Regions from separate parts of the Rudaeicoccus suwonensis genome, predicted to be linked through region 3. Evidence: predicted binding sites of a transcription regulator. Region 3 holds the regulator's gene; each other region holds the start of a gene.

Region 1 (7,059 bases), 2.0 Mb from region 3:
CTCGTCGGCGCCGCGTCGCGCGACGAGCTCGCACGTATCGATGCGCCGTCGCGCCTGATCCGACGGTATGGCGCAGAAGCCCCGCTGCTGCTGACAGATCCCGGGCGACTGGCCATGATCAGCGACGAAGTTCCAACAATTCCAGCCGAATTCGACTTCGCCCTGAGCCATGAGGGCGCACTCGACGTCGATGACCTGCTCGATCGACGTACTCGAGTGGGGCTGGTCGCAGCCGACCGCGCTGCCGCACTCCGCACCGCACAGGAGTCGCTCGCGGCATACGGAACGGACTGAGCGAAAACCCGGGTAGAATTGGGCCCGAGCACAGGGTCTGGCGTGACTGGTGGTGGGAAGTCACGCACCGTCCGCATCGTCCCGGAAAGCGAATAACCCGTGTCTCCCGTCGCCCGATACCGTCACCTGTTCGGCCTCACCGGCCCGACGTATGTCGTCGTGGCCTTCCTCGCCCGCCTGCCCCTCGCGATGAGTCAGATGGGTGCGTTGCTGCTCGTCGCCCACACAACCGGCAGCTTCGGCGCGGGCGGTGCGTGTGCTGGGGCGCTCGCGGTGGCCAATGCCATCGGTGCGCCCTTGTTCGGCGGACTGTCCGACCGTTTCGGGCAGCGGCCGGTTGTCCTCGCGCAGTCGTTGCTGAGCGCGGCCGGACTCATCGCGCTGGTCGTCGCCGCCGAGACGCACCTCCCCTGGGCATGGGCGGCTGTCGCGTCCGCTGCCGCGGGCTTCTTCATGCCGCAGGCGGGGCCGCTGGCACGGGTCCGGTGGCGTCCGATCATCAACTCACGCAGCAGTCACGCGGGTAGCGCCCGCCTGATCGACACCGCCTTCTCCTACGAAGGCTCGGCCGACGAGGCGTCCTTCGTGCTGGGCCCGGCGCTCGTGGGGACCATCGGGGCGATCGCCGATCCCGGCATCGGATTGGTCTGTGCCGCAGTGCTTCTCGGCATCTTCGGCAGCTGGTTCGCCATTCATCCGACGGCGGGTGGGCGGCCCTCCCGGCACACCCGTGTCGCAGGCGCAGGCCGCCTGCTGACACCTGCGCTGCTGATCCTCGGCGTCGCGCAGCTCATCATCGGCACCGTCTTCGGCTCGGTGCAGACCGGCACGACCGTCGTGGCGAAGGCCGCCGGTGACGAGAGCATCGCCGGGCTCGTCCAGGCGCTGCTCGGCGTCGGGAGTGTCGCCGCCGGCATCGGGATGGCGGCCGTCCCAGCCCGGATCACCTATGTGACCCGCTGGCGCGCTACGGCCGGTGGCCTGCTGGTGCTGGCCGCACCATTGCTGCTCGTGCGGTCGCTCGAGACGCTCGCGCCGACGCTGGTGGTGCTGGGATGCTGCGTTGCGCCATACATGATCACGACGTTCACGCTCGGGGAGCAGCTGACTCCCCCGGGTCGCACCGGCGCGGCGATGACGTTCCTCGCGGCGACGACCGGGTTGGGCTATGCACTGGGGGCAGCCGTCGCCGGGCATCTGGCCGACATCGGTGGCGAGACACCGGCATTCGCGGTCACGGTGACGGCAGGTGCGCTGGCGTGCCTGCTCGCCGTGACGATGGGCGGCCGACTGCGGGCCGCACACGCCGCAGTCACCGTGGCGCCGACGACGCCGACGACGCCGGCCGCGCAGGAGCGCTCGGCGAGCGCGAGCTGACGAACCGGCGCCGAGCGGCCCGACCCGCGTACCCGGCGCAGCGGAAGCCGTCGGGTCCGCGTGGGTTCCGGTGCCGTCCAGCCGTCGCGCCTGACGCAGCGCCAGTTCGGTCCTCGAGCGTTCCGGTGCGGGCTTTAGAGTGTCGGTATGCCGACTTCCAAGCCCTCCGCCTTGCAGTCCCCCGTCGCCCAGAACCTCGCCTCTGCCGGAATCGCGGGGGTCGTGACCCTGATCCGCCCGGCCCGATTCCCGCGGCTGCTGCGCAGGGGTCTCAGCCTGGCCAACACCGCGGGGACGGCCGGCTCGGCATACCTGAACTTCAAGCACAAGGACGGCGTGCCCGAGGGCGACTCGCTGGGCACCGCGATCGAGGCAGGTTCGGCCATCGGCGCCGTCACCGGCGGCCTCATGCTCGTCACGTCCGGCATCGGGCTGAAAGTCGACTCGAAGGTCGAGAGCGTCCTGGTCAAGCGCGGCGTGAAGCACCCTCGCCTGGTCATGGCGGTCGGCGTCGCCGGCATCATCTTCGCGGTCAAGACCGTGCAGGACGCGACAGGCAAGAAGGCCGCCAAGCTCGCTGACAAGGGCAAGGAGCAGGCGGCCCGCGTGGCGCCGAAGGCAGTGAACAAGCTTGCGTCGGTTGCCGATTCCACGGCTGGCGACTCGGGCGCTCAGGCGAAGGATCACGAGACGGCTGGCGAGTCCGCCGCCGTGAAGAAGGCCGATGAGAAGGCCGCCGACGCCCCCGCCGAGGCTGCGGACTCCACCGAGAAGGCGACCGACTGACGTTGCGGCTGCCGGACATGGTGCAGCTGTCGGACATACAGCGGGCCGCGGATCGCATTTCGGGCGTCGCACACCGAACGCCGGTGGTCACCTCGCGGCGGATCGACGCCGAGCTCGGGGTCTCGTTGCACCTGAAGTGCGAGAACCTGCAGCGGATGGGCGCCTTCAAATTCCGTGGTGCGTACAACGCATTGAGTCAGCTCAGTGACTCCGCGAAAGATGCTGGCGTCGTTGCTTTTTCGTCGGGCAACCATGCGCAGGCGGTCGCATTGGCAGCCAGCCTGCTCGGCATCCGGGCGACGATCGTCATGCCCACCGATGCGCCACAGCTGAAGCTCACCGCCACGCGTGGGTATGGCGCAGACGTCGTTACCTACGACCGGCACACCGAGGACAGAGAGGCCATTGCCCGCGAGTTGGCCGACCGCGACGGGTGTGCACTGGTGCCGCCCTTCGACGACCCGGCGATCATCGCCGGGCAGGGGACCGCAGCCCTCGAACTGCTCGAGGACGTGCCAGATCTGGATGTCGTGATCGCGCCGCTCGGCGGTGGCGGGTTGCTCAGCGGATCGGCCATCACGGCTCACGGAATCCGTTCTACGATAAGGGTTTTCGGCGCCGAGCCAGCCGCCGGCGACGATGGCAAGCGGTCCTTCGACAGCGGCGAGATCGTGCGCATTCCGGTCCCGCGGACCATTGCCGACGGCGCTCAGACGACCGCGCTGGGGCGTCATACGTTCCCGGTGATCCGAGAACTCGTCGAGGACATCGTCCTAGTCTCCGACGACGAATTGATCGCCGGTATGGCGTCTCTCGCGCAGACCTGCAAGCTCATCGTCGAGCCGACCGGCGTGCTCGGGTATGCCGCAGCGCGCTCACTCGCGCCGCAACTGCAAGGTGCACGGGTCGGCGTGATCATCTCCGGGGGCAATGTCGACCTGCAGCGTTTCGCGCAGTTGATCAGTGGCACAGCCACGCGCTGAGACTGCTGGCAATCGCAGCAAACAATCGCTGGGCCTTCGTTCTGAGCAATCCTCGGGCTACCTTGAAAACGTCTTGTCGTTCAGAGGCTTGCGGGCGCGGTTCGAACGAGGTGATGCGATGGTCCGGTGCAACGCACCGCTGAGGACGGCTGGCCTCATCGGCGCACTAGTGCTCTGCGTCGGAGGTTGTGGTGCTTCTATGCCGAACAGTTCCGCGACGGTGGCCCCATGCCAGTGGTCGAAACCGATGGGTCCCTCGGGCGTCGACAGCCTGTCGTATTGCTTCACTTTTGGTCGCTCGGTGATGAAAGCCGGCCAGACTGTGTCGGCGACGCTCGCCATCAAGAACTCGTCCGGCCACACAATCGCCTTCAGCGACGGCCCGCCGGGTCAAGGTTGCGCCATCAACGTCCAGACCGCGCTGAACGGATCACATCTGACGATCACTCCGGCCTTTCCTGACGACTGCGAACTGCAGCCGATACTGGCAACCGGTATCACGACGCTGCAGGTGCCGGTGTCGACGACGTACAGCACCTGCACCATGACCGAACAGCCGACCCAGACCACGCCCACGTGCATTGGCAATGGCGGGATGCCCCCGCTTCCCACGGGCGACTACACAGTCACGTTGGTTGCGTCCTCCGGCGATCCATTCACGCAGGTAGCACCGAAGCACCTCAATCTCACCAATTGAGGTTTGCGGACATCACCGCCTGGTCATTGCCAGCCTGTTGCCTGGTCGGCAGCTTTCGCCTTCAACAAGCGCTCGATCGGCGGACTCTCATGCGGACAGAGGCACCATCGATAGTGCTCGACGGATCCATCGTCACCGACGTCGTCAGACGTGACAGTCCGATGGCGAACAGTCGCCGATGTCTTGAGGCATGGCCATGAGTTGAAGAACGAGCTTGCATCTTTGTTCGAACATATGTACGATTAATCATGGCTCAGGACGTTCTGCTACTCAACACCGATGCGATCGCTGCTGCGACGTCGGGTGAGTTGATCGCGGCTGCCAGGGAATTGCTGATCACCGCCTTCGACGTCGCCGGCGAGGACTCCGGTTCTCTGTCATCGCAGGCTCTGCTGACTCAGATCGAAACGCTGCAGTCGGTCGTCAATTCAGCGCAGGGCACCCAATCGTTGCGCATCGCGCAGGTCGCCACCATCGAATCGGCGCGAGACAAAGACACCGGTGCATGGCGCGAGGTGCGTCATCCCTTGGGTTGGGCCGACGACTGGATCGCCACCGAGCTCGGCCCACTGCTCGGCTGGAGCCCTCGCCAGGTCGATGTCCGGTTGCAGGATTCCGTCGACGCGGCGACCTTGACGCCACGCCTCCTCCGCGAGGTCGGCAACGGCCGACTTGAGCACGCCAAGATGGCGAAGGTGCTGAGCGGCCTGCAGTTCGCTCCGGATGATGTGTGCGCCGCCGTCGAGTCCGACCTGCTCGACCGCGGAATCGGCGGTATGACGACGACGCAGATCGCCCGGCGGGTCGCGCGTCTGCTGGCGAAACTAGACCCGGTCGCAGCCGAATCAGCGACGCGAAAACGCAGACGCGAAGAGATCGGCGTCTTCACTCGGGCGAGTTCGATTCCCGGCCTGTGCGAGATGACATGCCTACTGCCTGCTGACAAGGCCGCGGCGATCATGGCCTCGGTCGAAGAACTGGCACGACAGCTGCACCGGGACACCACCACCGACAAGACGCTCGGCGAGTGCCGTGCCGACGCCCTGAGTGACCTTGTGCTGCAGAACGTCGAGCTCCGGAGCACAGTCGTCTTCCAGCTCCCTGTCGACCGCACAGCATCGCCGCCTGGCGACCGCCCAGCCAGCCCGCCCACCGGAGTGTTGCCTGACGTGCCCGTCGACCGACCAATCAACGTTGACCAACCAGACAACGTTGACCAACCAATCAACGTCGACCAACCAGACAACCTCGACCAACCAGACAATGCTGATTCGCTGGCCCGGGTGGCGGCGCTGCACGACGAACTGTTCCCCGACCCGTATGCCGAGGTCGCCGCCGGCCGGGCGCATTGGCTGAGGTATGACGACCACCCACCGGACGACCGGGACGACGACTGGGACGACGCCTACGAGCACGACGACCGTGACTGCGACTGGGATGGTGAACCCGACTGGGATCGCGCGCTGGCTGAGCTGCTCGAGATGAAAGCAAAGATCCAGCACTGTGATTGGGCGGTCCGTGACGATCACACCCCAACAAGCGCGAACCCTACAGACGTTGCTTTCACTGACGTTGTCTTACCTGGCATCGGCGTGATCTCGGCGGACCACGTGGTGCACATTGCGAACTTCGTCGGCACGAACGTGGCCCGACGACTGGTCGACGTCGACAGCGGCGCGCTGGTGGAGTCGACGTCGAAAACGTACCGGCCGACAGCTGCCATCGCACGCTTCGTGCGGGAGCGTGACGAGCACTGCAGGTTCCCCGGCTGTGTGCAGCTGGCGAAGTACTGCGATGCCGACCACGTCATCCCGTGGCCGGCAGGCCCGACGAGTCCGGCGAACCTGCAGAGTCTGTGCCGGCATCACCATCGGGCCAAGCACGAAACCGCCTGGCAGGTGACGATGACCGCCGATGGTGTGTGCACCTGGACCAGCCCGGGATTGCGCACCTACGTAACCAAGCCGGCCGACAAGACGACGGTCATCGGCGGAAGCGTGCCGCTAACGACCGAGATGACGACTGCGGTCAGTTGAGGACACCTCCGCCATGTGAAAGACACAACAACAGCCAGCGCATCCCAGGTGCGCCAGCGATGCCAGCGGACACCAGCGATGCCGGCGGACACCACGGGCGCGTGATCCCGGTGGATGCCAGTTGCGCAGGTGGCGCCGGCGGATCCAGGTGCCTCGGTGTGGCGCCGGTGGACACCACGCACGCATGATGGCAGGGAATGTCAGTTGCGCAGGTGGTGCCAGACCAGCACGGTGACTGCCGCAAGGAAGATCAGCGACCCGATCAATGCGAATGGCCGGCCGGCTCGCGCAATGGCGTCGGCCACATCCGGGCGCGCGCCGGACTCGACCATCCGGCGTTGCGGGGTGCGGCGCAGGTTCTTGACGTTGACACGCACCGGCGCAAGGACTGCGGCATACGGCACGTAGATCGCAATCACGAGCACTGCCAACGGCATTCGCAACCAGAACACCCGGTGTGCCTCCTCGACCCACACCGAGAAGGCGAGCACCACGACAGCGACAAACGCCGCCAGAGACTGCGACATCGCCGTGATGATCGCCCCACGTCGCGCACTCGCCCCGGCAGCGCGCACCAGCCATGCCAACTGACGCTTCTGCATACGCCGACGGGCCCACCACGCCCACGCAGCGCCGGCCACCACCAGCGCGATCAGCACCGAAGCTCGCACGATCAGGAACCCTAACCGGAGACCCCATGCCAAGCTGAGGTGTATGACGAAGACCGGGCGCGACGACGCAAATGCGACCGCGTATGGCACCGTGGGCGACGACTCGAAGATCGACACGAAAAACGACGGCAACGGCAGTGCGAACGGGCGTGCTGACGGAGGCATGCCCGACCAACTGAACGACGACGCGATGGAACCTGTCGACGCATTGCGGC
Region 2 (7,059 bases), on a different contig from region 3:
CGCCGGCGGCGGTGAGCACGGAGCGTCTCGATGGCCGGCTCAGGAAGTCATTCATCGGCTGTCTTTCGGTTGTGGTGACGGGGTTGGGCCGGCGTTCGGTGTGCCGGGTCAGCTCAGCAGCGATCGTCCGAACCAGTCGCCCGGTCCGGTGATGCCCGGTGGCACGGCGAAAACCGCGCTCGCGGTGTGCGTCGTGAACTGGTTCATCGCGTCCTGCTGCGACAGCCGAGTGTTGATCGGCACGAACGCTTTTCGCGGGTCCTGCTGGTAGGCGAGGAAGAGCAGGCCCGCGTCATACTCCAGCGCCTGCCGCCACGGGGGCCACCGCTCGGTGAACTGGGTGGTGCCGTTGTTGTACGAGAACGCGCGGCGCAGGATCACCGCACCCGCGTTGGTCTGCGGTGCAGCGAGCCGGACATGCGCATCGACAGGTATGGCGGAGCTCATCCTCAGGGGCGCGAACTCGTTGTCCTCCCCCAGCGGAGCGCCGGTCAGTTTGTGGCGACCGATGACCTGTTCCTGGTCGCTTGGCGCCAGGCGGTCCCAGTGCTCGAGCGTCATACGAATCCGTCGGTAGACCAGGTAGCTGCCGCCCTGCATCCACACCGGCCCTTCTGCTCCGGCCCACACGGTCGTGTCGAGATTTGTCGGCGGGTGCAGGTTCGAGTCGATGGTGCCGTCCTTGAAACCCATGAGGTTGCGCGGGGTTCCGCCGGTGTTGTCGGGGGTGTACCCCAGTTGGGTCCAGCGCAGGGTGGCGACATCGGGGGCGATGCGGGCGATGCTGCGGACGGCGTGGAAGGCGACCTGGGCGTCGTCGGCGCACGCCTGCAGGAACAGGTCGCCATCGCTGTCCGTCGCGGTCAGTTGCTCTCCCGGGAAGTGCGGCAGAGCTGCCAGTTGGTCGGGCAGCTGCGAGGCGAGGCCGAATCTGTCCCTGCCGGTCCCGTCGACGAACAGGCTGCGACCGAAACCGACGGTGAGCGTGAGTCGTGAGGGCCCGAGCTGGTAGGCCTCGAGGGAATCGTCGGTTGTCGACGCGTTGGTGGCATCGGCATACGCGGCGCCGGTGTCGGTGCTGCTGCGATAGATCGGCACGGTGTGGGAGACACCGGAGGTGAGTGGCGCTGCGAGTGCCGACCATGCCTGCATCAGGGCCGACAGGTCGGAGCGGCTGGCGGAGCTCACGTCGAAGGCCGCGAGCACGGTCTGCTTCTGGGTGTTGCTGATGATGCCGGACTGGTGCTTGCCGTAGAACGACTCGCGCAGCTGACTGCTGCTGGTGGCGTTGGCCGCGGTGGCACGGCCGGCAAGACCGCCGAGCAGGCCGCCGCCCACTGCGCCGGCACCGACGAGCGCGCTGCCGCGCAGCAGGGACCGGCGGCGCAGACCGGAGCGGTCGGTCTGCGCCTGCGGTCCGGACTGGTCCGCCGATCCGCTTGACGTCGCTGCCGGGACCGCCACCGCGTCGTCGGAAGAGTCTGCTGTTGATGGCTTTTCGGGTGTTCCTGGCATCAGTGCAGCTCCGCGAGGACGTTTTCGTCATCCTTGACGAACAGGATGCCGTTGCCGGCCTGGTTGATCGCGATGCCGAACAGATCGCCGTTGCCGGCCGGGTCCTGACCGGTGTTCTCGATCGCGTAGTACTCGCCGACCTGCTTACCCGTGGTGGTGATCTCGACGAGCTTGCCGTTCTGGGCGTTCGCCGCGATGAGGTCGCCGTCCGGAGCGATCGCCAGCCCCAGCGGGTCGGCCAGTTGGCCACCGGACGACACCGTCATACCGGTGCCTGCGGTTGTCGTGCGGGTCAGAGCGTTCGGTATGCCGTCGATCCGGTTGCTGAGGTTGTCTGCGACATACAGCGTTCCGTTGCTGGCGATGGCCAGTCCGGTCGGACCCTTGACGAACGCGGACGGGTCGCCGCGCTCCAGCAGGCCAGATGCGACGGTCTGCTCGGCGGTGACCGTCGGCGGAGAGGTCGTGGTCTGCTTCAGCGAGAGGCGGACGACGTCGCCCTGGCTGGACTGCGCCGTCGCCGAATGGGCAAGTCCGACAACGGTGTTGGAGACGAAAAGCGTCGCGGTGTCGCCGTTGTCCCGGACGGTTGCGTCCCACGGTCCGTTGAGGTAGCTGCCGGTGATGGTCGAGACGAGTTTGCCTTCTGGGGAGAGCACGAGCAGGCAGCCGCGGCCGACGGTGTCGGTCTTGCCGTCGGTGCTCGGCACGCTGCCGACGATGACCCATCCGGTCCTCAGTTGAACCATTGCGGTGCTGAGGCCGACACCGCCGGGGCAGCCGGCGACTGTGTGCGGAAGGTCGGCGAAGACCGACGTCGTGCCGTCGGTGTGGACGTCGACGATGGTGGTGCCGGTGCCTTGGTCGTTGGACTCGTTGTTGAAGTCGTCGACCAGCACGTCTCCGGATTTCACGGTGCCGACGGTGTGCGTGACAGGCCATACGGCATACGGGTTTTCGTCACCGTTGCTGGGCGTGGTCGAACCGAGCACCGAGACGGTGGTCTTGCCGTGCAGGAAGCTGCCAGGTTGCGGGTCGAGAACTGTCGCGGCGGAGCGGTCCTCATTGCTGATCTGCGAGTTGACGTAGCCCTGCGCCTGTTGGCCGGTGAGTCCTTGGGGAACGGAGTTGCCGCTGCTGCTGGACGAACCGCAGCCTGCGGTGATGGTGGCGGTTGCGCCTATTGCAAGGAACGCCAGGCTCTTTCGCCATCTGAACATGTACAGCTCACCTCACCGGAATCGCACCGAACGGCTCGGTGACTTAGGTAAGACTGGCCATAGTTACCGAACACTTACTTAGGTTTGGCTTACAAAACCCTGGATGACGTGGTTGGTGGCGGCGGTCGTGGCCGATAGTGGCCTGTCTGGGCATACGTCGATCGTCGGGCGGTTGAGGGCCGGGCCCGTTCATGCGCGAGGTGGAGAATTCGTCGGCTGCAACGGCCCAACGTCACCTGGCCAAGCCCGTTCATGCACGAGGTGGAGTTCGCCGAGCGAGATCTGCGAGCCGAGCGCTGCGCGAGGTCGCACAGTCGGAGGTGACCCCTCGCCGCCATCCGCGCCGCGGGCTGTGATCTCTGCCCGGAGATGCCGACCGGGGGACTCATCCAGGCCAGGGCTTATCGCAGCCGGTGAAAGGTCATCCCGTCATCGATGGCGGATGTGCAGCCGTCACTCAAGTCGCGTGGCGTCCGACGCAGCCCGCGACCGCGCACTGAGTCTTCCCGGTGTCTTGAGACATGAGCGCGGCCGAGTCATCGGACTTGACCACGCCCTCGAACGTATGTACGATGAAGTATGTCGATCACACCACTGCTGGCCGAGTCAGCGGTGGAGCACGCCACCAGTGGGGAGTTGTTGGAAGCGGCGGGTGTGTTGATGGTGCGGGCGTTCGAGGTGATCTGCGCTGATGCGCCCGGGTTGACCCGGGACGAACTCCTGGCGCAGGTCGAGGCCGTGCAGCGGGTGGCGAATTCGGTGGATGGTGCCCGGGTGGTGCGGATGGCGCAGGTCGCTTCGATTGAAGACGTCACCGACCTGTCCGGTGAGACCGAGGGTCCGCCGGTGACGTCGTGGGTGCGGCACCAGTTGGGGTGGACCAACGAGTGGGTCTCCTCCGAGATCGGGGCCCTGCTGGCGTGGGGTCCACGCCAAGCGGACACCCGCCTGGACCAAGCCTTGGACGCGGTCACGCTGACACCGAGACTGTTGCGGGAAGTCGGCGCGGGCCGGTTAGCGGCGGAGAAGATGCACAAGGTCACCGCCGGGTTGGGGTCCGCACCCACGGACGTGGCGGCAGCAGTCGAATCAGCACTCTTAGACCAAGGCATTGGTGGGTTGACCACCACGCAGATTGCCAGGCGGGTCCCGAGGATCCTGGCCGACCTCGACCCGACCGCCGCCCAAACATCCGGTACGAAGACGAGGGAGCGTGAGGTCGGGGTGTCCTGTCGCGCTAGTCATGTGCCGGGGTTGAGTGAGATCAAGGTCGTGCTGGACTCAGCCCAAGCAGCGCGGATCATGTCCGCAGTCGAGCAGCTGGCCCGTCAGTTGCACCAGGACGCGGTGGAGGTGATCAGCTTGCCGCAATGCCGGGTCGATGCGTTGGTGGATTTGGTGTTGCAGAACGCCCACGTCGACACCCATCTGACCTTCCACATCCCCGTCATGACCGGGGTATTCCCCGGCGACGCCACCGCAACTACCACCACGACCAGCACTGCAACCGCGGCTGGTGCGGCAACCGCCGCGTGCTCAACCGCCGCAGGGTCGGCATCCGCCGCAGCCGGCGTCACCGGTGCTGCTGCCGCCACGGCTGCTGTCGCCGGTACTGCGGTTGACAGCGGTGCAGTCGCCGCGACCATCGCCGGTGCTGCAGGCAGTGGTGCTGTGGTCGGTGATGGTTCGGATACTGCTCGGGCACAGGTCGCGGCGTTGTGTGACCGGTTGTTCCCCGACCCGCACACCATGGGCTGGACCCAGGTCGTCCGTACCGAGAACAACCCACCACCGGATGAAGAGTGGAACCTTGATGGCGAGGGATGGTCCCCGTGCGGGTGGCCAGAACCACCCGACGACGTCTTCGATGATGATCCTGACCATGAAATCGACTGGGACACCGCCCTGGCACACCTGGTCGACTCGCTACCCGACCCACCACTGGACGGCGTCTTCACCGCCGACCCGCACTTCGGTGACTACCCCGACATTGGTGCCCCGACCAACCCGGTCACTGTGCCCGACACGGCCAACCTGGTCGCACCATCACGGCACGTCATGCCGTCGGCGTCAGCGCCGGCAATAGCGGGGGCGGGTCCGGTGATCGTGCCGGGGGTCGGCACGATCCTGCCCTCCCACGTCCACGCGTTGACCAGCACGCTGGGAGTGTCCCTGGCACGCACACTCCTGGACGCGACCACCGGTGTGCTGGTCCAAGCAACCTCGACCAAGTACCGCCCCACCGCCGGCATTGCCCGATTCGTCAAAGACCGGGACCAGCACTGCCGGTTCCCCGGCTGCACCCAACCCGCCACGTATTGCGACGCCGACCACGTGATCCCCTGGCCCACCGGACCCACGACCCCGGCGAACCTGCAATGCCTGTGCCGGCACCACCACCGGGTCAAACACCAAACCCGGTGGCAGGTCACCATGACCACCGACGGGGTATGCACCTGGACCAGCCCCAGTGGCCGCCGCTACCTCACCCGACCCGCCGACTGAACTCGCCCGACACCACCGCACCAAGACCCGCAACCCGCCGACTGAAACGTCGCTGACCCGTCGACTGAACTGCGCCTGATGCATGCGGCTGGCTGGTCTGCGGACCTGGCCATAGAGGACCTGGTCACTGAACTCCATGGGACACGACCCGCCGACTGAAGTCGCGTGACATGACCCGTCGACTGAGCCCGCGAACGTGGCCGATCTCCGAGGCGTCCGCGTCCCAGGAGAAGACTGATGGTCAGCAACCTCGAATGCGGCTCAGCGGAAAGAAGATTCGCCGGTCAGGGCCTGACCGATGATCAGCTGGTGCACCTCGGATGTGCCCTCGTACGTCATCACCGACTCAAGGTTGTTCGCGTGCCGCAACACCGGGTAGTCCAGCGTGATGCCATTCGCCGCCATGATCGTCCGGCAGGTGCGCGCGATCTTGATCGCCTCGCGGCAGTTGTTCAGCTTTCCGAGGCTGACCTGCTCATTTGTCACACCGGTCGAATCCTTCAACCGGCCCAGGTGCAGGGCCAGCAGCATTCCCTTGGCGAGTTCGACCGCCATGTCCGCGAGCTTCGCCTGCGTCAACTGGTATGCCGCAAGCGACTTGTCGAACACGCGACGGCTTTCGGCATACTCCAGTGTCGCTTCGAGGCAGTCACGCGCGGCACCCATGGCGCCGAAGACGATGCCGAAGCGCGCCTCCGACAAGCACGACAGCGGCCCGCGAAGGCCCGAAACCTCAGGCAGCACAGCGTCTTTCGGCAACCGCATGTCGGTGAACGCCAATGCTCCGGTGATCGAGGCACGTAGTGACAGCTTCCGCTCGACCTCGGTCGCCTCGAAGCCGGGCGTCTCGGTCGGCACGACGAAACCGCGGATCTTCTCGTCGGTCTGGGCCCAGATGACCGCGACGTCGGCAACCGGGCCGCTGGTGATCCACATCTTGCTGCCATTGATCACCCAGTCGTCACCGTCACGCCGAGCGCGCGTCCGCATGCCGCCGGGGTCCGAACCGAAATCCGGCTCGGTCAGGCCGAAGCAGCCGATCGCCTGACCGGCCGACATACGCGGCAGCCACTCCTGCTTCTGCTCCTCGCTGCCGAACTTGCGGATCGCGGTCATCGCGAGCGAACCCTGAACGGACATCAGCGAGCGCACGCCCGAATCCACGGCCTCAAGCTCCATGCAGGCCAAACCGTATGCGGTTGCTGATGATTCGGCGCATCCGTAGCCTTCGAGGTGCATTCCGAGCAGGCCGAGTTTGCCGAGTTCGCGGGCGATGTCGCGCGCCGGGACGGTGCCCGCCTCGAACCACTCCGCCAGATGCGGACGCAGCTTGTCGTCGCCGAACTTGCGGACCATCGCCTGCAGGTCTCGCTCCTCCTCCTGCAGGAGTCCGTCGATGCCGAGGAGATTGGTCAGGGCTGGGTTCGGTGCGCTCACACTGACCATCTTGCCCCGCTCGGGTCGTCTGGGCGCCGATGCCCGGTCGATACGGCTCCTCACGAGCAGCTAGTTTGAACCGACTATGACGAGTGACGATGTGCGCGCGGCGTTCGCGGACGCGGTCGATGTCTTCGACGGGCCGCTCTTCCGGTCATGGTGCGTGGCGGTTGCGCAGGAGACGGGCCGCGACGACGGCACCCTGACCGCCTTCGAAAGCAGAGGGCTGCGGTTCACCAGTTGGAAGGCAGTCCAGTCCCTGCTACGCGCAACGTCGATGGAGTTGCGCAGGGCGGGCGAGGACCTGCAACTGGTCGACTACTTCCCGGTGCTCGGTGGGCAACTGCCGGCGGACGACCGCGCTTTTCAGTTGTGGCGCGAG
Region 3 (7,059 bases):
AGTTGTCGCGATAGACCGCGAGCGCCTTCAGGCCCAGCTTCCAGCCCTCGAGGTGCACCTCGGCGATCTCCTCGACCGTCGCCGACTCCGGCAGGTTGACCGTCTTGGAGATGGCACCCGACAGGAACGGCTGCGTCGCGGCCATCATCCGCACATGGCCCATGGGGGCAATCGCCCGCTGGCCCATCGCGCAGTCGAAGACCTCGTAGTGCTCGGGCTTCAAGCCGGGCGCATCGATGACGTGGCCCTTGTCGGCGATGTGCTCGACGATGGCCTCGATCTGCTCACCCTGGTAGCCGAGCTTCTTCAACGCCCGCGGGATCGTCTGGTTGACGATCTGCATCGAACCGCCACCGACAAGCTTCTTGAACTTCACCAGCGAGAAGTCGGGCTCGATGCCGGTGGTGTCGCAGTCCATCATGAAGCCGATGGTGCCGGTCGGTGCGAGCACCGACGCCTGCGCGTTACGGAAGCCGTTCTTGGCGCCGAGTTCGACGACGTCGGCCCACGCCTTGGTGGCGTAGCGGTGGATTTCGGAATCCATCGCGTCCAGCGTCCGGACCTGGTCGTTGGCAGCCTGGTGCTTGCGCATGACCCGCTGGTGCGGCTCGGCGTTGCGGGCGTAGCCGGCATACGGGCCGACGACCGCGGCAAGCTCGGCGGACCGCTTGTATGCCGCACCGGTCAGCAGCGAGGTGATCGCCGCAGCCAGCGAACGACCACCCTCGGAGTCGTAACCGTGGCCGGTCGCCATCAGCAGCGCGCCCAGGTTGGCGTAACCGATGCCCAGCTGACGGTAGTCGCGTGTGGTCACACCGATCGACTCGGTCGGGAAGTCGGCGAAGCAGATCGAGATGTCCATCGCCGTGATGACCAGCTCGACGACCTTCTGGAAGGCCGCGACGTCGAAGGTGTCGTCATCGCGCAGGAACTTCAACAGGTTCAGTGACGCCAGGTTGCAGGAGCTGTTGTCCAGCGACATGTACTCCGAGCACGGATTCGAGGCGGTGATGCGGCCGGTTTCGGGGTTGGTGTGCCAGGCGTTGATCGTGTCGTCGTACTGGATGCCGGGGTCGGCACACTCCCACGCGGCCTTGTTGATCTTGTCGAAGAGGCCACGGGCGTCGACGTGTTCGATGACCTCACCGGTGCCGCGGGCGCGCAGACCGAAGGAGGTGCCCTCCTCCACCGCGCGCATGAACTCGTCACTGACACGGACGGAGTTGTTGGCGTTCTGATACTGCACCGAGGTGATGTCTCGGCCGCCGAGATCCATGTCGAAACCGGCGTCGCGCAGCGCGCGAATCTTGTCTTCCTCACGCGCCTTGGTCTCGATGAACTCCTCGATGTCGGGGTGGTCGACGTCGAGGACAACCATCTTGGCCGCACGACGGGTGGCACCACCGGACTTGATGGTGCCCGCAGACGCGTCGGCACCACGCATGAACGACACCGGACCGCTGGCGGTGCCGCCGGAGGACAGCAGCTCCTTGGACGAGCGGATGCGTGACAGGTTGAGGCCGGCGCCGGAGCCGCCCTTGAAGATGAAGCCCTCTTCCTTGTACCAGTTGAGGATCGAGTCCATCGAGTCCTCGACGCTGAGGATGAAGCACGCCGACACCTGCTGCGGGGACTTGGTGCCCACGTTGAACCACACCGGCGAGTTAAAACTGAACACCTGGTGCAGCAGTGACCAGGTCAGCTCGTGCTCGAAGATCTCGGCATCGTCGTCGGAGGCGAAATAACCGTTGTCCTTGCCGGCCTTGACGTAGGTCAGCACGACGCGGTCGATCAGCTGCTTGAGGCTGGTCTCACGAGCGGGTGTGCCGAGCGCGCCACGGAAGTACTTCGTCGTGACGATGGTCGAGGCGTTCAATGACCACGTCTCGGGGAACTCCACACCGCGCTGTTCGAAGATGGTCTCGCCGGTCTTCCAGTTCTGCTGCACGACATCGCGCGACTCCCAGGTGACCTCGTCATACGGATGCACACCAGGGGTGGTGAAGATGCGTTCGACGTGCACGCCCGCACCTGCGCGGCGAGTCTTCGGACGGGTGTCGGCCGTGTCTGTCATGCGTGTCCTCCAAGAGATGTATGGCGATGTGGTGCGGATGACGAAGGTGGAACTGCAGGTATGTCGGGCGGTGCTGAGATCGGGTGCTGTCGTCTGTCAATCAGTGTCGCTGGGACCACCGACAGCGGTGGCGGGCTCGACACCGCTCGCTGCGCGTTCGGCGCGCAACAGCGTGATCGCGGCCTCGAAGTCCTCCAGGTTGTCGAATGCCTGGTAGACGCTGGCGAACCGCAGATAGGCGACCTCGTCCAGGCTGCGCAGCGGTGCAAGCACTGCCAGACCCACGTCGTGGGCGTCGATCTCGGCGGCGCCTAGCATGCGGATCGACTCCTCGACCTGCTGGGCGAGCAGGGCCAGGTCGTCCTCGCTGACCGGGCGCCCCTGGCAGGCTTTGCGGACGCCGACCAGCACCTTGCCGCGACTGAACGGCTCGCTGGCACCGGATCGCTTCACGACAGTGAGGCTGGCAGTTTCGAGCGTGGAAAAGCGTTTGCCGCACGTCGGGCACTGGCGGCGCCGCTTGATGCATGTGCCGTCGTCACTGGTGCGGCTGTCGACGACGCGGCTGTCGTCGTGGCGGCAGAACGGGCAGTGCATCGCGGCTCCCTCCGAGTCGATGACCTGTGACCTATGACGGTCGGGCTGTATGACGGCAACAGCACTCCCGCACCCATGCCCGACCGCCTCACCGGTGCGGGAGAAAGCGGGCATGACAGAACCACCGCACTCGGGCTCTGTGGATGCCGTTGTGGGTAACCGGTGGATATATTGGGGACTACATGTGGACGACTTACATCCATGTAACTACTAGATGTAGGGATATTAGGCCGAGTCCACACAAGTCGCAAGACCCCTGGCGCGCCGCTCACAAAAGCGCAGGTCATGGCGTCGGAAACGACTGCGTAACGGCGTGTCGCCACCCCCGTGCGGCTCCCGACAGTGTCCCGCTACGCGCACAGACCGTGCCCTCCATGCGCTACGCACAGTGAGCCCCGTGCGGAATGTCCGACCGCACGGGGGCCATAGGAGCCCCACCGTCGAACATCGACGCTGGCACGCCTCACCTCTCACCCGGCGTGTGACGCCGGGGCCGCAGTTGCCGCCCCGGCGTCACATGGTGCGTGGTAGGCCGACATGGCGCTCTCCCCCAACACGCGACATTCAGCGCGTGATGATCAGGCGCTCGCCCGCGCCCACTTGACTGGAGTTCAGTTGGTTGACGATCTGCATACGCGCCACCGCGTCGTCGATCGAGAGCTTCGGATACGCCTCGTGCGCGATCTGCGACAACGTCTGGCCCGGCTGCACCGTGACCGTCTGCTGCGGCGCCGGCACTCCGGGCGATGCCAACGAGGCCCAGGAGCCGCCGACGACCGTGCACACCACAGCAGCACCGACGACGCCGAGCAGCAGGCGAGCGCGCCGCGTGAGGCGGATCGGCCTGGCGGTCGTCGCCGGCCGAGCGACGGAACTGCGACCGGCTGCAGCAGGACCGGTCGGGACCGACTGCAGATGACGGCGTCGCGCCGGCTCGGTGGTCGGGCAAGCCCACTGGGTGACTGCGCTCATGTCTTCCTCCCATGAATCTGCGTGCGGTGACGCGACGTCTGCGGATGACACCCGACTCACCGTGAGCCGGTGCGTCGATGTGTCGGTCGAACACCCGTGCGATCGCACGTCTGTACGATTTATAGCACGCTTGTTCGGATTCGTGGAGACACGCGTCGTACAAATGTTTGGCACTTGTGTCCGAACCGCATACGCTTGTCTCACGTGAAGAACTCAACCAGCGACCACCGACAGCCCCTCGGTGCAACCTGGAAAATGTGCGACATTGCAGGCATTTCATCGATCAGGGGCGGGATGAGGAGACGCGTCGATGGCTGAAGTTCACCGGCTGCCCGATCGGTCAGGCGAACGCCTGACGACCCGACAGACGAAGGTGCTGCAGGTGATCCGCAATTCGGTCGATCGACGTGGCTACCCGCCGAGTTTGCGTGAGATCGGCGACGCAGTCGGGCTCACCAGCCCCAGTTCGGTGGCACATCAATTGACCATGCTGGAACGCAAGGGGTACCTGCGACGCGATCCCAATCGCCCACGCGCCATCGAGGTCATCGATCCCGAGGCGACCAAGGACACCCGCGGTTACCGCGGCGGGTCGAGCGTCACGACGGTCGACGAATCCAGCTTCGACGAGACCGACCTCGGCAACCAGCAGCCGGCAGCGGCATACATCCCGGTGGTCGGTCGTATCGCCGCGGGCGGGCCCATCCTTGCCGACGAAGTCGTCGAGGACGTCTTCCCGCTGCCCAAGCAGATCGTCGGCGAAGGCGACCTGTTCCTGCTCAAGGTTGTCGGCAACTCCATGATCGACGCTGCGATCTGCGACGGCGACTGGGTCGTCGTGCGGCAGCAGCCGACGGCCACCAACGGAGACATCGTCGCGGCGATGATCGATGGCGAGGCCACGGTCAAGACCTTCCGCCGGACCGACGGAAAGGTGTGGCTCATCCCGCACAACGACGCGTTCGAGCCCATCGACGGCGACGAGGCGACTGTCCTGGGCAAGGTGACAGCCGTCCTGCGCAGTATCTGAGAAGGACCTGACGGGTCAGGACGTCTGAAGTTCCTCCACCAGACGGGTCAGGCTGGCGCCCAACGGCGCATCGATGTGCACCGACAACTCATCCTCGCGCGCCCGCGTCCAGCCATGCGTGATCAGGAGCACCGGGAGACCGGATCGGGCCGCCCGTCGCACGAACCGGTAGCCCGACATGACCGCAAGAGATGATCCGAGCACCAGCAATCCGCTCGCGGCGTCAACCGCGTCGAAACACGATTGAACAACGTCCTTGGGTACCGACTCGCCGAACATCACGACATCCGGTTTCAACAGGTCAGATCCACACACCAGACAGTGACCCACTCGGAACCCCGCGATCGCCGTCTCCGCCAACGCGACGTCGCCATCCGGGCGTAGGGGCCCGTCGAAGGACCGATCGAAATCCGGGTTGGCCTCGGTGAGCCATTGGTCGACGATGGCGCGGGCGTAACGCTCCCCGCAGTTCATGCACACCACCTGCGCCAGGCTGCCGTGCAGTTCGACCACGTCGTGCGCACCGGCTCGTTGGTGCAGCCCGTCGACGTTCTGGGTGATGATCGACCCGACGTATGCCGCGGACTGTAGCGCCGCCACGGCCCGATGGCCCGCATTGGGCGTGGCTGCGGCAAAGCGGGGCCACCCGACATACGAACGCGCCCAGTAGCGTTGCCGCGCAACGGGACTCGCCAAAAGCTCCTGCGCGGTCATCGGCTGGATCCGGCGCTCACCATCGGCGCCGCGGTAGTCGGGGATGCCTGATTCGGTGGACAGGCCGGCGCCGGTGAGCGCGACGAGCCCGCCGGCAGCAACCAACTCGCGCAGGCGTTGCCAGTCGTTCGTCACATCGCCAACCTCTCACACCGGGATCTGTGGTTCGGGGTGGTGGGCCAGGAAGGACCACTGGCTGCGGCACACCTGCTGACGTCGGACCGTCGATCACCCGAGCATCGACATCTCCCGATTCCGATAACAACGGGTTATTCTCGATTGCATGATCGATGCAGCGGGGCTTCGGGTGATCAAAGCCATCAGCGATGAGGGCAGTTTCACCGCCGCAGCGGCCTCCCTGGGATACTCCCAGCCGGCGATCTCGCAGATGGTGCGGCGATTGGAGGAACGCACCGGCACTGTGCTGGTCGAGCGCCTCGGGCGAAACGTCCGGTTGACCGAAGCGGGACTGGTGCTCGCTCGTCACGCGGTCGCTGTGCTGGCGGCACTTCAGGCAGCAGAGTCCGAGGTCGCCGCCATCGCAGGTTTGCGTGCGGGGCGTGTTCGCCTGATGGCTTTCCCATCATCGTCGTCCACGCTGGTTCCCAGAGCGCTCGCCTTGGTCAAGCAACGATTCCCTGACGTTCAGGTCAGCTTCACCGAGGCCGAACCGCCGGAGTCGTTGGCAGCGCTGCGGTCGGGTGAGTGCGATGTGGCCGTCGCCTTCGCCTACGAAGGCACGGACCTGGCGCGTGGCGAAGAGGATCTGGACGCGTTCGTCACCCGCAAACTGCTGGACGACGAGGTGCGCCTGGCCGTGCCGACGGATCATCCGCTGGCCGCCACCGAGCGGGTCAATCTTGCCGCGCTGGCCACCGAGCCGTGGATTGCTGGATGCCCCCGCTGTCGCGGACACCTGTTGTCGCTGGCGTCCCGCGCCGGTTTCACGCCCGACGTCGCGTTCGAGACCGAGGATTACGTTGCGGTGATGGGTTTGGTCGCCGAGGGGCTGGGCGTGGCACTCATCCCGGATCTCATCCGCCGGTCCGCCAGCCACCCCGGGATTGTCACCCTGCCGATCGAGCCGGCGTCCCGACGCGCCGTGTATGCCGTGACCACTCCTGATCTGCAACGGGTGCCCGCCGTCGCGGCGACGCTGGACGCGCTGTGCGAGGCGGCGCAGGTCAAGAGCCTGTGTCACTGACGCCGCAGAAAGCGCTGACGCGGGACCGTGCTGACGACGATCGCGGCCGCCCTACAGAAACAAGCACATCGGCCAGCTGAGCTGACCCGCCGGATCAGATCCGGGGGCTGTGCGGGTTGTTGCTGTCGGTTCACGGTCGCGCGATCAGGGCGTGGCCGTCGCGCGAGACCACCGCGATGTCGCCGCCACGATCGGTCCGGACGACCGCGGTGCCGCTGTCGCGCAAGAGATCCAGTGTCTTGGCGGTGGGGTGCCCGTAGTCGTTGTCGGCGCCGACACTGATCACTCCTATGGTCGCCTGCAACTCGTGTTCGAAGTCGGGATCCTGGTTGGCGGAACCGTGATGCGGCACCTTCAGCACGTCGACGTGAGTGCCATCGGGTGCCTTGCGAAGCTCGCGCAACGCTGCGGCGGCGGCCTCCTTCTCGATGTCGCCGGTCAGCACGATCCGTAGGCCGCGGGAGTGCA

What was found. Region 3 encodes LexA, which represses DNA repair genes until DNA is damaged. Its sites were predicted from a motif close to TCGAACANNTGTTCGA; they were not measured.
Region 1: the regulator LexA is predicted to act here: its motif matches at 4,364-4,379, upstream of BKA23_RS01500 (HNH endonuclease signature motif containing protein).
Region 2: the regulator LexA is predicted to act here: its motif matches at 3,293-3,308, upstream of BKA23_RS11920 (HNH endonuclease signature motif containing protein).

What each region holds. Positions count from the first base shown of each region.
Region 1 is NZ_VIVQ01000001.1:306,981-314,039, reverse strand. It holds gene BKA23_RS01525 (glycerol-3-phosphate dehydrogenase/oxidase) at 1-294, shown strand, start outside; gene BKA23_RS01520 (MFS transporter) at 394-1,671, shown strand; gene BKA23_RS01515 (hypothetical protein) at 1,819-2,457, shown strand; gene BKA23_RS01510 (threo-3-hydroxy-L-aspartate ammonia-lyase) at 2,475-3,440, shown strand; gene BKA23_RS17755 (hypothetical protein) at 3,688-4,137, shown strand; gene BKA23_RS01500 (HNH endonuclease signature motif containing protein) at 4,386-6,173, shown strand; gene BKA23_RS01495 (hypothetical protein) at 6,374-6,844, opposite strand; gene BKA23_RS01490 (PHP domain-containing protein) at 7,035-7,059, shown strand, end outside.
Region 2 is NZ_VIVQ01000002.1:147,326-154,384, reverse strand. It holds gene BKA23_RS11935 (extracellular solute-binding protein) at 1-55, opposite strand, end outside; gene BKA23_RS11930 (Dyp-type peroxidase) at 109-1,515, opposite strand; gene BKA23_RS11925 (NHL repeat-containing protein) at 1,515-2,735, opposite strand; gene BKA23_RS11920 (HNH endonuclease signature motif containing protein) at 3,315-5,240, shown strand; gene BKA23_RS11915 (acyl-CoA dehydrogenase family protein) at 5,502-6,686, opposite strand; gene BKA23_RS11910 (DUF2332 family protein) at 6,763-7,059, shown strand, end outside.
Region 3 is NZ_VIVQ01000001.1:2,284,636-2,291,694, forward strand. It holds gene BKA23_RS10430 (vitamin B12-dependent ribonucleotide reductase) at 1-2,074, opposite strand, end outside; gene nrdR (transcriptional regulator NrdR) at 2,171-2,671, opposite strand; gene BKA23_RS10440 (hypothetical protein) at 3,236-3,643, opposite strand; gene lexA (transcriptional repressor LexA) at 3,954-4,673, shown strand; gene BKA23_RS10450 (NAD-dependent protein deacetylase) at 4,689-5,522, opposite strand; gene BKA23_RS10455 (LysR family transcriptional regulator) at 5,671-6,591, shown strand; gene BKA23_RS10460 (DNA internalization-related competence protein ComEC/Rec2) at 6,722-7,059, opposite strand, start outside.